Regions from separate parts of the Leclercia sp. LSNIH3 genome, predicted to be linked through region 1. Evidence: predicted binding sites of a transcription regulator. Region 1 holds the regulator's gene; each other region holds the start of a gene.

Region 1 (3,763 bases):
CGGTGATAAAGGCTGGCGTCGCCTGATTGAGGTCATGCAGCACCGGGGCAATATAAGTATAAAGAGTGAACATCGCACCGGCACCCAGGACGGTGGTCAGCAGGGCTGATAACACCTGTGGACGCAGCAGGACCGCCAGCTCTTTGCGCACTTCCGGCTTTTCACCCGCACCGCCAGAAGGCAGAGAGAAGAACAACGCCATCATCGACACCACGCCCAGCAGCGCGGTGGCCAGGAAGGACATGCGCCAGCCAATCGCCTCACCCATCCAGGTTGCGGCAGGCACGCCGCCAATATTGGCGATGGTCAGCCCCATAAACATGGTGGCTACGGCGCTGGCCTGCTTATGCTTTGGCACCACGCTGGCTGCCACCACCGATCCGAGGCCAAAGAATGCGCCATGGTTCAGGCTGGTCAGAATACGTGACAGCATCAGGGTGGTGTAGTCCGGGGAGAGCGCCGACAGCACGTTGCCGACAGTAAAGATCGCCATCAGGAAGATCAGGGCGTTACGGCGGCCCCGATGCGACAGCAGCAGCGTCATCAGCGGTGCCCCCACCATCACCCCGATGGCATAGGCGCTGATCAGCATACCTGCCGCGGGAATAGAAACATCTACCCCTCGGGCGATAACCGGCAGCAGACCCATCGGCGAAAATTCGGTGGTACCAATACCAAAGGCACCGATGGCAAGGGCCAGCAGCGGAAAATTGATTCTCATACTTCAACTCCAGACACCGTGTCGTCGGGCGACACAGAACAATGAAGGCGAAAGCATGACATCAATCACAAAAAATGAGAAGTTAACAATTTAGCAAAAGATTTTTGCAGGGCGCGTAACAATCAGCGTAAAGGAACGAGGGAGAGCTGCCTCTCCCGCATCAATCAGTGCAGTGCCGCAACCAGACCGCTGGCGACAATCAGACTCAGAACAATAATGGTGGTAATCAGCGAAAACTTAAGATCGGTACTCATCAATTTTTCTCCTTTTAATCACCCTATGAAGAGTGAGCCTGCTCATTTTTACACAGTTCAGGGTAAAAATCTTGCTGGATTTAGATTGATATCGTTTTTTGCTCTTCCCCTTTTGGCCAAGATAAGACAAAATTCCACGCTAAATTTATTAGCGTACCGGCCATTGACCCCCTCCTGACGTCCTGTGTCGTTTTCCCGGCGTACCGCAATTCAAATTGCGCAATTAGGGCGAGTGAAGGCAAACGTTTACCTACCGGTTTTTCAGGAGCTTAGATATGGTCTGGAGTGACATCTGATGGCAACAATTAAAGACGTGGCGAAACGCGCAAACGTTTCCACTACAACCGTATCACATGTTATTAACAAAACCCGCTTTGTCGCGGAAGAGACCCGAAATAATGTCTGGGCGGCCATTAAAGAGCTGCATTACTCACCTAGCGCCGTGGCCCGCAGTCTGAAGGTCAATCACACGAAATCGATCGGCCTGCTGGCGACCAGCAGCGAAGCGCCCTATTTCGCAGAAATCATTGAAGCGGTAGAGAAGAACTGCTTCCAGAAAGGCTACACCCTTATCCTCGGCAACGCGTGGAACAGCCTCGAAAAACAGCGGGCTTATCTGTCGATGATGGCGCAAAAGCGCGTCGATGGTCTGCTGGTGATGTGTTCCGAATACCCAGAATCGCTGCTGTCTATGCTGGAAGAGTATCGCAATATTCCTATGGTGGTGATGGACTGGGGCGAAGCGAAGGCCGACTTCACCGACTCGGTGATCGATAACGCCTTTGAAGGCGGCTACATGGCCGGTCGTTACCTCATCGAACGCGGTCACCGCGAAATCGGCGTGATCCCGGGCGCGCTGGAGCGCAACACCGGTGCCGGCCGTCTGGCGGGCTTTATGAAAGCCATGGAAGAAGCGTTGATTACCGTGCCAGAGAGCTGGATCGTGCAGGGCGACTTTGAACCGGAGTCCGGCTACCGCGCAATGCAGCAGATCCTCTCCCAAAGCCCGCGCCCTACTGCCATCTTCTGTGGCGGGGATATTATGGCCATGGGTGCGCTCTGTGCCGCCGATGAGATGGGCCTGCGCGTCCCGCAGGACGTTTCGCTGATCGGGTATGATAACGTGCGCAACGCGCGCTTCTTTACCCCGGCGTTGACCACCATCCACCAGCCAAAAGATTCGCTGGGGGAGACCGCCTTCAACATGCTGCTGGACCGTATCGTCAACAAGCGCGAAGAGTCCCAGTCAATTGAAGTGCATCCGCGCCTGATTGAACGCCGTTCCGTTGCGGATGGTCCGTTCCGCGACTATCGCCGTTAATCTTCTCCGGGAGCCAGCACCTCTGGCTCCCGCAGCCACTCCCTGTTCATCGTTTCACTGTCTCCCAGATAATCCAGCAGCCATTCCAGGGCCGGTGACATATCGTTTTGTTGCCAGGTCAGGCAGCACGCCGCATCCGGGAAGGGATTCTCCAGCGCCAGCTCTACCCATTTCCCGCTGGCTATTTGCGGGCGGGCAAAATGAACCGGCACCATGCCCACGCACAATCCTGCCGAGAGGCATGTGGCGGACGATTCCCAGTCCGGCGCGACAATTCGCCGCTGGTTATCAAGCAGCCAGGTGATCCGTTTCGGCAGTGAGCGGGAGGTATCTTCTCGTACCAGCGACGGCCAGTTGCGCAGAATATCGTCGCTGATCGGCCCGTCCAGAGCAGCCAGAGGATGATGGCTGGCCACCACGCAGCACCAGCTCAGCATTCCCATATCGCGGAACGCATAGCGGCCACCTACCGGGATCGCCTGCGTGGCACCTATCGCCATCTCAACCCTGCCGTCTGCCAGCGCATCCCAGACGCCGTTGAAGACCTCCTGAGAAACCCGCAGCTCAACGTCAGAAAAGTGGCGGTAAAAATCGACAATCATCTGGCGGGTGCGCTCGGGACGAACAATGTTGTCCACCGCAATAGAGATATGCCCCCGCCAGCCATTGGCGATCTGCTGACACTGTTCGCGGGTGATCTGCATTTTTTTGATAACAGACCGCCCCTCTTTCAGAAACCACAGCCCGGCCGGGGTGAGAACCACATCGCGATGGCGACGCTCAAACAGCGGCACTGCCAGCCACTCCTCCAGTTGACGCACGGTATAGCTGATGGCTGAAGGTACGCGATGCAACTCCTGCGCAGCACCGCTGAAACTGCCGTTACGCGAGACCGCATCCACCACTTCAAGAGAATATTCTGACCACATTTTCTGCCTGCAAAATTTTTGAACGCAACCGCCAAATATTAGCGTTTCACAAGCCTGTTTGCACTCCCTACACTTTGCGGCAATGACAACCTGCGCCCATAAGGAAAATAAAACAGTGAAACCCGGGAAAGGATTTTTAGTCTGGCTCGGCGGCTTAAGCGTGCTGGGCTTTCTTGCCACCGATATGTATCTGCCTGCCTTCTCGATTATGCAGGCGGATCTGCAAACCCCTGCGGCTGCGATCAGCGCCAGCCTGAGCCTGTTTCTGGCCGGGTTTGCCTTTGCCCAGTTGCTGTGGGGACCGATGTCCGACCGCTTCGGACGTAAGCCGGTACTTCTGGCGGGCTTAGCCATTTTCGCCCTCGGCTGCCTCGGCATGCTGTGGGTTCGCGATGCGACCTGGCTGCTGGTGCTGCGCTTTATCCAGGCGGTAGGCGTCTGCGCTGCGGCGGTCACCTGGCAGGCACTGGTCACCGATTATTACCCGGCGTCGCGCACCAACCGTATCTTCGCCACCATCATGCCGCTGGTCGGGCTT
Region 2 (3,763 bases), 1.4 Mb from region 1:
GGTGACGAAAGTGGCGAGATCGGGAAGCAAAGAAGGTTTCATTTGTGCATACCAGGCAAGAGTGCAATGTCTGAGCGGCCGATTATCGACACTTAAGTGATGAATATACTGTCAGGGTACAGAGGAGAACAACCATGACAGAACGACTTTATTACACCAGTGACGCGACAGAAGGGCGTGCACAGGTAATCCGTTGCACTGAGGAGCCTGACGGCCGCTACGCCATTGAACTTAATCAGACCCTTTTTCATCCGCAGGGCGGTGGACAGCCAGCAGATCGAGGATGGATCGCCGGGATAGCGGTAGAAGCGGTATCCCTGCGCGGGGATCATGTCGTCCACATTCTGCCCGCAGCGCTTACGCCAGGCGAGGTGGAGATGCAAGTCGATAAAGATGTGAGAGAACGTCACTCCCGCTGGCACAGCGCAGGTCACTTGATCGGCTATGCTGGGGAGCAGTTTGGTTGGAAGCCGGTAAAAGCCCACCACTGGCCTGGTGAAGGGCGGATTACCTTTACGCCTGGCGAGGGTCAGGATCCCCTGCCAGATGCCAGTGCCCTGATGGCCATTATTGACGGTTGGAAAGCCGATAACCTGCTTCGCCATACTGAAATTGAAACGGGCAGACGCAAGGTTCGCTTTGGCGATCTCCCGCACTACCTTTGCGGTGGAACGCACGTTAAACAGCTGGCGGATGTGGGGGCAATGCAAATCCTCGGGCTGAAAATGAAAAAAGGACAGTTGATCGTCATCTATAGCCTCGATTAACAGGGTTGTGATTAACCCGACATCGCGGGTGGCCTGGTATTTCTATTGAAAACGATGCCAGGCTCAGCGGTGATCCTCAACACTGCATGTTGAACGTTACATTGATGAACCATAACCTGGGCTGCTGGGTGCGGCTCGCGTAACGCCACGTACTTTTCTCTATGGCCGGAAGCGGGCCATATCCTGGCGATCATGTCTTTAACTGATATCTCTCCCTGTTTATCATTAAATTCTAATTATCGGCGTTTTCTGTGGCAGCCTTCGTCAGGGCTGGTTAATCTGAAAGCGGTTTACATCATTTTAACGTAAGAGAATAACTATGCATGATGCAGAGATCCGTGTCGCCATTGCGGGCGCGGGCGGACGTATGGGCCGTCAGCTTATTCAGGCGGCACTACAGATGGACGGCGTGGCCCTTGGCGCGGCGTTGGAGCGTGAAGGTTCATCTCTTCTGGGAGCCGACGCAGGTGAATTAGCAGGCGTGGCGAAAACGGGCGTGACCGTGCAGAGCAGCCTGGATGCCGTTAAAGATGACTTTGACGTCTTCATCGATTTCACTCGTCCTGAAGGCACGCTCGACCACCTGGCTTTTTGCCGTCAGCATGGGAAAGGAATGGTTATTGGCACCACGGGTTTTGATGATGCCGGTAAACAAGCCATTCAGGCTGCATCAAACGAGATTGCGATTGTTTTCGCTGCGAACTTCAGTGTAGGCGTTAACGTCATGCTGAAGCTGCTGGAGAAGGCGGCGAAAGTGATGGGGGATTACACCGACATCGAAATTATCGAAGCGCACCACCGTTATAAAGTCGATGCCCCGTCTGGCACCGCGCTGGCGATGGGTGAGGCGATCGCTCAGGCGATGGATAAAGATCTAAAAGAGTGCGCGGTCTATACCCGTGAGGGTTATACCGGTGAACGTGTGCCTGGCACCATTGGGTTTGCTACCGTCCGTGCTGGCGACATCGTCGGTGAACATACCGCGATGTTTGCTGATATCGGTGAGCGTGTTGAGATTACCCATAAAGCCTCCAGTCGGATGACTTTTGCAAATGGGGCAGTTCGTTCTGCAATGTGGTTGAAAGGCAAGAAAGATGGTCTCTTTGACATGCGAGATGTGCTTGATCTTAATAATTTATAATCATGATTACCCTTCGTGATGTGGTTATTGCAGTCATAATCAATTGATTGCACAGGGCAATATTTTATTGCCCTTTAATTTTGTCTGTTTTGATATAATTTCTTTCTTAAACCCTCATAAACAAACGTTATCCCCACTATTTTTGTTTCAAAAATGTGAATTTTGACCAAATGGTCCACTTTTTTGGGCTTGAGATGAGGGCTTGCTATTAAAACTGAGTCGCAAGCGTTTTCTTACGTGATTTAGTTGATCTTTTTGCCCGTTAATTACTTTCCAGCTCATCAGTGGCGCAAAAACAACAAACAAAACCCACTTTTTAAGTTGACTTTCCCCTGTCAAATCTCCAGAATGCCGCCGTTTGCCGAAAATCCACTGGCAGCAGATTTGCATTGATTCATACTATGGGTATGCATTAATATGCAAATAAAGTGAGTGAATATTCTCTGGAGGGTGTTTTGATTAAGTCAGCGCTATTGGTTCTGGAAGACGGAACCCAGTTTATCGGTCGGGCCATTGGGGCAACAGGTTCGGCGGTTGGGGAAGTCGTTTTCAATACTTCAATGACCGGTTATCAAGAAATCCTCACTGATCCTTCCTATTCCCGCCAAATCGTCACTCTAACTTATCCCCATATCGGCAATGTCGGCACTAACGCCGCTGATGAAGAGTCTTCCCAGGTACATGCACAAGGTCTGATTATTCGCGACCTGCCGCTGATTGCCAGCAACTACCGCAATACCGAAGACCTCTCTTCCTACCTGAAGCGCCATAACATCGTGGCGATTGCCGATATCGATACCCGTAAGTTGACGCGTCTGCTGCGTGAAAAAGGTGCCCAGAACGGCTGCATCATCGCTGGCGATAACCTGGATGTAGCTCTGGCGCAGGAAAAAGCCAAAGCCTTCCCGGGGCTGAACGGCATGGATCTGGCAAAAGAAGTAACCACCGCTGAGGCCTACAGCTGGACTCAGGGGAGCTGGACGCTGGCAGGCGAACTGCCAGAAGCCAAAAAAGAAGAGGAACTGCCGTTCCACGTCGTGGCCTACGACTACGGTGCCAAGCGCAACATCCTGCGTATGCTGGTGGATCGCGGCTGCCGTCTGACCGTTGTGCCGGCGAAAACCCCGGCAGAGGACGTGCTGAAGATGAACCCGGACGGGATCTTCCTCTCCAACGGCCCGGGTGACCCGGCGCCATGCGACTACGCAATCGACGCGATTAAGAGCTTCCTGGAAACCGATATTCCGGTATTCGGTATCTGCCTCGGCCATCAGCTGCTGGCGCTGGCGAGCGGTGCAAAAACCGTGAAAATGAAGTTCGGCCACCACGGTGGTAACCACCCGGTGAAAGATATTGATAACAACACGGTGATGATTACCGCGCAGAACCACGGTTTTGCGGTGGACGAAGCCTCCATGCCTGCCACGCTGCGCGTAACGCACAAGTCGCTTTTCGACGGCACCCTGCAGGGGATTCATCGTACCGACAAACCGGCGTTCAGCTTCCAGGGCCACCCGGAAGCCAGCCCAGGCCCGCACGATGCCGCGCCGCTGTTCGATCACTTCATCGAACTCATTGAGCAGTACCGTAAGACCGCTAAATAATCAGAATCTGTTTATGCCTTGCTGCGCTCAGGCAGACGGCGTCAAAAATTTGTCTGCCAGTCGCTCGCGACGCGCATAAACAGGTTCTCCGGAGAAAGAAGCTATGCCAAAACGTACAGACATAAAAAGCATCCTGATTCTTGGCGCTGGCCCGATTGTGATCGGCCAGGCCTGCGAATTCGACTACTCCGGCGCACAGGCGTGTAAAGCCCTGCGCGAAGAGGGTTACCGCGTTATCCTGGTGAACTCTA
Region 3 (3,763 bases), 2.1 Mb from region 1:
ACAATACGGTGACGTTTCGCTACTTCGCTCCGATGGCAAAAAGCGTATCGGTGGTGGTGGGTGTCCCGACCCCGGAAAATATCCATCCGATGACCAAAGACGCCTCAGGGCTCTGGAGCTGGCAAGGACCGGTAATGCAGCCCAATCTGTATGAATACTTCTTCAACGTCGACGGTGTGCGCAGCATTGATACCGGCACGGCGATGACCAAACCGCAGCGGCAGGTGAACACCAGCATGGTACTGGTACCGGGCGGTATTCTGGATGTTAACCCGGTGCCGCATGGCGATCTGATTACCCTGACCTATCATTCGTCGGCGCTCAAGTCGGAGCGTCAGCTGTTCGTCTGGACGCCGCCGGGCTACAGCGGAAAAGAAAAGCCGCTGCCGGTGCTCTACTTCTATCATGGCTTCGGTGATACGGGACGTTCGGCTATCGATCAAGGTCGTATCGCGCAGATCATGGATAACCTGCTCGCGGCCGGAAAGATTAAACCAATGCTGGTGGTGGTACCTGACACGGAAACCGATGCTGAAGGGATTGTTCCTGAAACCTTCGTACCGAATGAGCGTCGCAAAGCGTTCTACCCGCTAAATGCTCAGGCTGCCGATCGGGAGCTAATGAACGACATCATTCCGCTGATAAGCCAGCGGTTTAACGTGCGCGATGATGCCGAAGGGCGCGCGCTGGCAGGACTGTCGCAGGGTGGCTATCAGGCGCTGGTTTCCGGGATGAATCATCTTGAACACTTTGGCTGGCTGGCCACGTTTAGCGGCGTGACCACCACTACGGTGCCGGATGCGGGGGTCAGCGCACGACTTAACGATCCTCAGGCCATCAATAAGCAGCTACGCAATTTCACCGTCGTGGTGGGCGAGAAAGATGTGGTGACGGGTAAGGATATCGCCGGGCTGAAGCAGGAGCTGGAGAAACGCCAGATTGCATTCGATTATTACGAGTATCCGGGTCTGAACCATGAGATGGATGTCTGGCGACCTGCCTACGCGGAATTCGTCCAGAAGCTGTTTAAATAGCAAAAAGCCGTAAAGCGACTCGCCTTACGGCTTATTCGTTTTAGTGGGTAAGGTGCCAGCCGCGTGCTTTCCACAGCTCTGGCAACTGGGCCAGATCGGTAAAGGTGGTCACTTTCGGATGGTCGAGCGGCGGGTTGTGCGGATCGGCGCAGAAGTAAAACACCTCCATGCCCGCCGCGATCCCCGCCTGCGCCCCTGCGCTGGAGTCATCCACCAGGATGCAATTCTCCACGTTGACGTTCATGGCTTTCGCCGCGTGGAACATCATGGCCGGATCGGGTTTCCAGCGCTGGATATCGTAGCCGCTGAACAGTTTTTCCGGGAAGTGGTGCAGCATTTGTAACTTGCCAAGGGAGTGCTGCATTTTGCTCACCGGGCCGTTAGAGACCACGCACATCGGCACAGCCATAGCATCCAGTAAGGCGCTGGCCCCGGCGATTGCTTCCAGTTCTGAGTCGAAGAGGCGTGCGACCTCGGCGCGGTAAACAGGCTCCAGATCCGCTTTCGCGAGGCTGACGCCGTGTTCGGCGTTAATAATGTCGATGATTTCGTAGAGCTTCACGCCTTTAAAACGTTTGAACGTCTCTTCGAGATCGAGCGTGATACCAAATTCCTGGAACATGGTGACATACGCCCGGGAACAGATGACCTCACTGTCGACCAACGTACCGTCGCAGTCGAAAAATACCGCATCAATCTGAGACATGCATTTCCCTTTCTTAACAAGTTTAACGTTTACGTACCGCATTACGTTGAGACGCAATCGTTGCCGTATAAGCAAATTCAATGAAAAAAAGTGCTTCTCAACCACCCCTATTGTCGCATTTTGGTATAGGATAGCGACGGATTTTCCCTCCTTGTTCGGAAATAGATAATGAGTCAACAACACACTACCCAGTCTTCTGGCGCGGGTTTGCTTGAGCGCGTGTTTAAACTGCGCGAACACGGCACAACGGCACGCACCGAAGTGATCGCGGGTTTCACTACCTTCCTGACGATGGTCTATATCGTTTTCGTGAACCCACAAATTCTGGGCGTTGCTGGCATGGATACCAGCGCCGTCTTCGTGACTACCTGTCTGATCGCCGCCTTCGGCAGCATCCTGATGGGGCTGTTCGCTAACCTGCCGGTTGCTCTGGCACCTGCGATGGGTCTGAATGCTTTCTTCGCCTTCGTGGTGGTGCAGGCTATGGGCCTGCCGTGGCAGGTGGGTATGGGCGCGATCTTCTGGGGCGCGGTTGGCCTGCTGATCCTGACCATTTTCCGCGTGCGTTACTGGATGATTGCCAATATCCCGGTCAGCCTGCGTGTGGGCATCACCAGCGGTATCGGTCTTTTCATTGGCATGATGGGGCTGAAAAATGCCGGTGTGATCGTGGCAAACCCGGAAACGCTGGTCAGCATCGGTAAACTGACCTCTCACAGCGTGCTGCTGGGCGTGCTGGGCTTCTTTATCATTGCGATTCTGGCCTCACGCAATATCCATGCGGCGGTTTTAGTCTCCATTATCGTTACCACCCTTCTGGGCTGGATGTTGGGCGATGTGCACTACAACGGCATTGTTTCTGCGCCGCCAAGCGTGACCACCGTGATTGGCCATGTCGATCTGGCAGGTTCGCTGAACCTGGGTCTGGCCGGGGTGATCTTCTCCTTCATGCTGGTAAACCTGTTTGACTCCTCCGGGACGCTGATTGGTGTGACCGACAAAGCCGGTCTGGCGGATGAGAAGGGCAAATTCCCGCGCATGAAGCAGGCGCTGTTCGTGGACAGTATCTCTTCCGTAACCGGCTCCTTTATCGGCACCTCGTCCGTGACCGCCTATATCGAGTCCTCTTCCGGGGTTTCTGTTGGTGGCCGTACCGGCCTGACCGCGGTGGTCGTGGGTCTGTTGTTCCTGCTGGTGATCTTCCTTTCACCGCTGGCGGGCATGGTGCCGCCGTACGCGGCCGCTGGCGCGCTGATCTACGTGGGCGTGCTGATGACCTCCAGTCTGTCGCGCGTGAAGTGGGACGACCTGACCGAAGCGGTTCCGGCATTTATTACCGCCGTAATGATGCCGTTTAGCTTCTCCATCACCGAAGGGATTGCGCTGGGCTTTATCTCTTACTGCGTGATGAAGGCGGGCACCGGACGCTGGCGTGAAATCAGCCCGTGCGTGATGGTTGTTGCGCTGCTGTTCGTGCTGAAAATTGCGTTTATTGATGCATAATAAAAAAATAAAAACAGCAACTTAGGTTGCTGTTTTTAGTGTTTGCATCCTCTCCCTATGGGAGAGGACCGGGGTGAGGGCGTCAGCCGCACTCACCCTGAACTCTTCCCCTACGCTTTAACCCGCTGGATATACTTCCCAAACGCGCTCAGCTGACCGGTCAGATGGTCCAGCGTGCTCTGATCGATCACTTCACCCGTCTGTGGGTCCACCTTGTTCTGAATCACGCCGCCCATAAATTCCGGCTTGTTCATCACCATCGCATCCAGGAACACCAGGATCTGGCGCAGATGATACTGACAACGCGCGCCGCCAATCGCCCCCATGGAGCTGGTCTGGATCAGCACCGGTTTACCGGCCAGCGGCTGCTCTGGCAGGCGAGAAAGCCAGTCAATGGCGTTCTTCAGGCCACCCGGCACCGAATAGTTATATTCCGGGGTGACAATCACCACGCCGTCCGCTTCGCGGATCTGCGCTGCCAGCGCTTCTACGGCAGCCGGGAAACCCTCTTCCTGCTGCA
Region 4 (3,763 bases), 250 kb from region 1:
CTGACGTGCAACATCTGTTGTTAACCATAGCGTCTGCCCAACCTCCGCTTCTTCGGTGTCAGGGTGGTCCGGGGTCTGGTAATGCAAACGCAGCATCAGTGCGTCGTAGCTATCTACAGTGCTGATATCCCAGCCAACAAGTGGATGTGTCTGGATGACTTCATTATTCTTTTCCATCATAACCCCCTGAATACGTGTTAAAAGACAACGACTGTGAGGTTCAATGCGTGTTTTTCTGAAGCAATTTCAGTATATCAATAAATAAGGCTTATGAAGGGAAAAAGAAACAGGGAGCAAGACATTTTTGTGTCTTTTAGGATTGTTTGAACATTAAAACATCATCTTGCAGATGATTTTTGATGGAGTCAGTCAGATTATTCGCAGTTCCGTTATGAAAATGAAAAAAAGCCGGGGCGACCCGGCAAAAAAAACAAAGAGGGAGAAAATTAATCGGTAATAAACCAGTCGTCAGCGCTTTCCCAGGTTTCCTGTAAAATTTCGCTGATGCGTTCTTTATCTTCTTTGGCACCACCGATAACCGAAAGATTGTTAGACCCGGCATAACGCACGGTGACAGCACCTTCGCGTTCGGGAAAGGAGTCATTTATACGGCGGGAAAATTCACCCGCCAGCGCGTCCAGCGCACCAGCAGGCAAAGCAGTTGTTCTGGCAATGGTGACTTCGATACGCATAGTTGCCCCCTGTGTAATATACTGTTTATTTATACAGTCATATTGTGGAACTTACAACAGGGGGGCCAACAATTTTTAACCTTTCACCGTCCAGCGCACGGTTTCACCCGCAAGGAACGGGATCAGCGTGTCATCCGTCAGCGCAATAGACTCCACCACGGGGCTCTCTTCACGCACCAGCTCAACGTAGGTCTCATTGACCGGCAGGCCGTAGAAGCGAGGGCCGTTCAGGGAGCAGAAGGCCTCGAAGTGTTGCAGGGCGTTCATCTCATCAAACACCTGGGCGTAGCTGGCCAGTGCGGTAGGGGCGTTGAAGCAGCCTGCGCAGCCACAGCTGGCCTCTTTGCGGTGACGGGCATGCGGGGCAGAGTCGGTGCCGAGGAAGGCGCGCTCAAAGCCGCTGGCGACCAGTTCACGCAGCGCCTGCTGGTGGATATTACGCTTGAGGATCGGCAGGCAATAGAGGTGTGGGCGCACGCCGCCTACCAGCATGTGGTTGCGGTTGAACATCAGGTGCTGCGGAGTGATGGTAGCGGCCAGCAGTTCGTTACCGTCGCGCACGTACTCGGCCGCATCTTTGGTCGTGATGTGTTCAAACACCACTTTCAGACCCGGCAGGCGCTGGCGCAGCGGTTCCATCACAGACTCGATAAAACGCGCTTCGCGGTCGAAGATGTCGATCTCGGCATGGGTGACTTCGCCATGCACCAGCAGTGGCATTCCCAGTTTTTCCATGCGCTCCAGCACCGGCATAATCGCATCAATGCTGGTCACGCCATGGCTGGAGTTGGTGGTGGCGTTGGCCGGATAGAGCTTGGCGGCGGTAAAGACCCCTTCGTTAAAGCCGCGTTCGATCTCGTTTGGATCGAGCGTGTCGGTCAGATAACAGGTCATCAGCGGGGTAAAATCGTGACCGGCAGGGACGGCAGCAAGAATGCGCTGACGATAGGCAATCGCCGCGTTGACCGTGGTGACGGGCGGTACCAGGTTTGGCATAACAATCGCGCGGCCATAAATTTCACTGGTATACGGCACGACAGTGTTGAGCATATCGCCATCGCGAAGATGGATATGCCAGTCGTCTGGGCGGCGAATTTTCAAAACCTGGGAAGGTGCAGTCATGGATAGGCTCCGGCTGAGTGAGATGATTTTTGCCGGACACAAAGAATAGAGGGAAACGTTTTCGTTTGCACTCTTTTCCGCAAAAAAAGGCGCCGAAGCGCCTCAGAGGTTAATCGACGAAGGGGATAACAATCTCACCCGGTTTCACTTCGATCCCTTTTGCGTACTTTTTCGCCAGCGCTTCGCCCTTGCTGTTGTCTTCACGCAGGATGTAGGCCGGCTGGTGGTTGAAGTAGTTTTGCAGCGACTGATTCAGGTAGGGCATCAGCGTTTGCAGAACCGGTTTCATTTTATCCGGGGACACCACAGCGTCGGTAATCTCCATCTGCTGCAGATAGATTGCGCCCTGGTCTTTATTGAAGACCGGCAGCGCTTTTAATTTCAGTTTGATATTGGCTTTCTGGCTGCCGAACAGCGAGTTCATATCCAGGCTTGCATCCCCGGAGAGCATCACTTTGTTCGGCTCTTCACGGCCAATCTGGCTGGCGAGGTTGGTCAGGACAATATGCGCATCGGCCACACCCGGGACGCCAATATCTTTCGCAAAGTTATTGCGCTTTTGCAGGGCCTGATTGATCTCTTGTTCACTGACGGTGTACTGGGTGAGCTGATTACAACCAACCAGCAGGCCGCTGACGATCAACGCAGTGGCAATAACGAATTTTTTCATGGTTTTCCTCGACATAGTGTCAGCGCTTCAATCCTGACGCGCCAGTATGTCAGGGGAGAGAGTGGCAGACCAGCAGAAAAAACTGATATCTGCGTCTGCCCGTCGATCAGGTGCCGGGTTCCAGAATGCCGGGCACGCGACGTTTATGGCTGAACTGCCAGCCCAGCGCAAAGAAGGTGAGAACCCCGATCAACGCCAGCATGACCCACGGCAACTCAGGCTGGTGGAAGACTTTTCCGGCATCAAATAACCAGCCGCCACCGGCATACCCCAGCGCGCCGCCAATCGCCAGCCCAAGACGGCTAAAGCCCATATAGCTTCCCCGCGAGCGCGGGTCAGCCAGTTCGGCGCTCAGGGTTTCCCGGGCCGGTTCGGCAATGATCGAGCCGATATAGAACAGGCAGATCAGCATAAATAGCTGTTGCAGGGAATCTACCATGCCGATGGGCAGCATGCTCAGGGACATCAGCAGCAGCCCCGCCATCAGACGGTGCTCAAGACGGAACCGTTTTTCACTCCAGCGGGCAATCGGGTAGAGCAGAGAAAGAGAGAGGCAGGCTTCAATGGCGTACATCCATTTCACCGCTGCTGCGGAGCCCGCCACATCGTTGACCATGATTGGCAGCATCAGCATCACCTGCACCCCCAGCATGTAATAGCCTGCCAGGGTCAGCACATAGGTGATAAAGCGTTTATCGCGCCAGACCCGATCCAGCCCTTCGCGCACCGGCGCTTTCACGGTGGAGAGTTTCCATGCCGGTAACAGCCAGGCATTAAAGGCCGCGCAAAGGATAAACAGCACCGCGCCCGTGGCGCACACCAGACGAAAATCATACTGCAGCAGCCAACTGCCCAGCAGTGCGCCCACCACCGCCCCGGCACTGTCCTGCATCATCAGCAGGGAGAAAAAGCGTCCGCGATGCTGAGGGCGGATCAGTTTGACCACCAACGCCGTACGCGGCGGGTCGAACAGCGTGCCGCCCAGCCCGGAAATAATGCAGGAGACCCACAGCACCCATGGCTCATGGGCAATAGCCATGGTGGCAAACCCTGCCGCCCGCAGCAGCATGCCGGTGACGATCATCGGTTTGGCGCCGAAGCGATCGGCAATTGCGCCGCCGAACACCCCCAGCCCCTGCTGAACAAACTGGCGCAGACCCAGCGCAATGCCCACCATCAGCGCCGCCCAGCCCATCTGATCGACAAAGCGAATTGAAATTAGCGGAAAAACGACAAAAAAGCCGAGCACAACCAGCATGTTATCAACGAGCAGGAAGTA

The links. The regulator PurR, encoded in region 1, represses purine synthesis genes. The targets are predictions, from matches to a motif close to CANGCAAACGTTTGCNTG.
Region 2: a site for PurR is predicted at 2,127-2,144, ahead of carA (glutamine-hydrolyzing carbamoyl-phosphate synthase small subunit). Genes of this name have one in related genera too.
Region 3: a site for PurR is predicted at 1,791-1,808, ahead of C3F35_RS11685 (NCS2 family permease). Genes of this name have one in related genera too.
Region 4: a site for PurR is predicted at 1,863-1,880, ahead of pyrC (dihydroorotase). Genes of this name have one in related genera too.

What each region holds. Positions count from the first base shown of each region.
Region 1 covers NZ_CP026387.1:335,686-339,448, forward strand. Annotated here, with positions in the region: gene C3F35_RS01640 (MFS transporter) at 1-721, opposite strand, end outside; gene cydH (cytochrome bd-I oxidase subunit CydH) at 886-975, opposite strand; gene purR (HTH-type transcriptional repressor PurR) at 1,271-2,296, shown strand; gene punR (DNA-binding transcriptional activator PunR) at 2,293-3,225, opposite strand; gene punC (purine nucleoside transporter PunC) at 3,341-3,763, shown strand, end outside.
Region 2 covers NZ_CP026387.1:1,713,773-1,717,535, reverse strand. Annotated here, with positions in the region: gene C3F35_RS08295 (LysR family transcriptional regulator) at 1-42, opposite strand, end outside; gene C3F35_RS08290 (hypothetical protein) at 135-767, shown strand; gene dapB (4-hydroxy-tetrahydrodipicolinate reductase) at 1,087-1,908, shown strand; gene carA (glutamine-hydrolyzing carbamoyl-phosphate synthase small subunit) at 2,364-3,512, shown strand; gene carB (carbamoyl-phosphate synthase large subunit) at 3,616-3,763, shown strand, end outside.
Region 3 covers NZ_CP026387.1:2,410,006-2,413,768, reverse strand. Annotated here, with positions in the region: gene C3F35_RS11695 (alpha/beta hydrolase-fold protein) at 1-1,034, shown strand, start outside; gene yieH (6-phosphogluconate phosphatase) at 1,075-1,740, opposite strand; gene C3F35_RS11685 (NCS2 family permease) at 1,909-3,243, shown strand; gene C3F35_RS11680 (NADPH-dependent FMN reductase) at 3,354-3,763, opposite strand, start outside.
Region 4 covers NZ_CP026387.1:582,957-586,719, reverse strand. Annotated here, with positions in the region: gene bssS (biofilm formation regulator BssS) at 1-177, opposite strand, end outside; gene dinI (DNA damage-inducible protein I) at 447-692, opposite strand; gene pyrC (dihydroorotase) at 768-1,814, opposite strand; gene C3F35_RS02895 (lipoprotein) at 1,924-2,484, opposite strand; gene mdtH (multidrug efflux MFS transporter MdtH) at 2,591-3,763, opposite strand, start outside.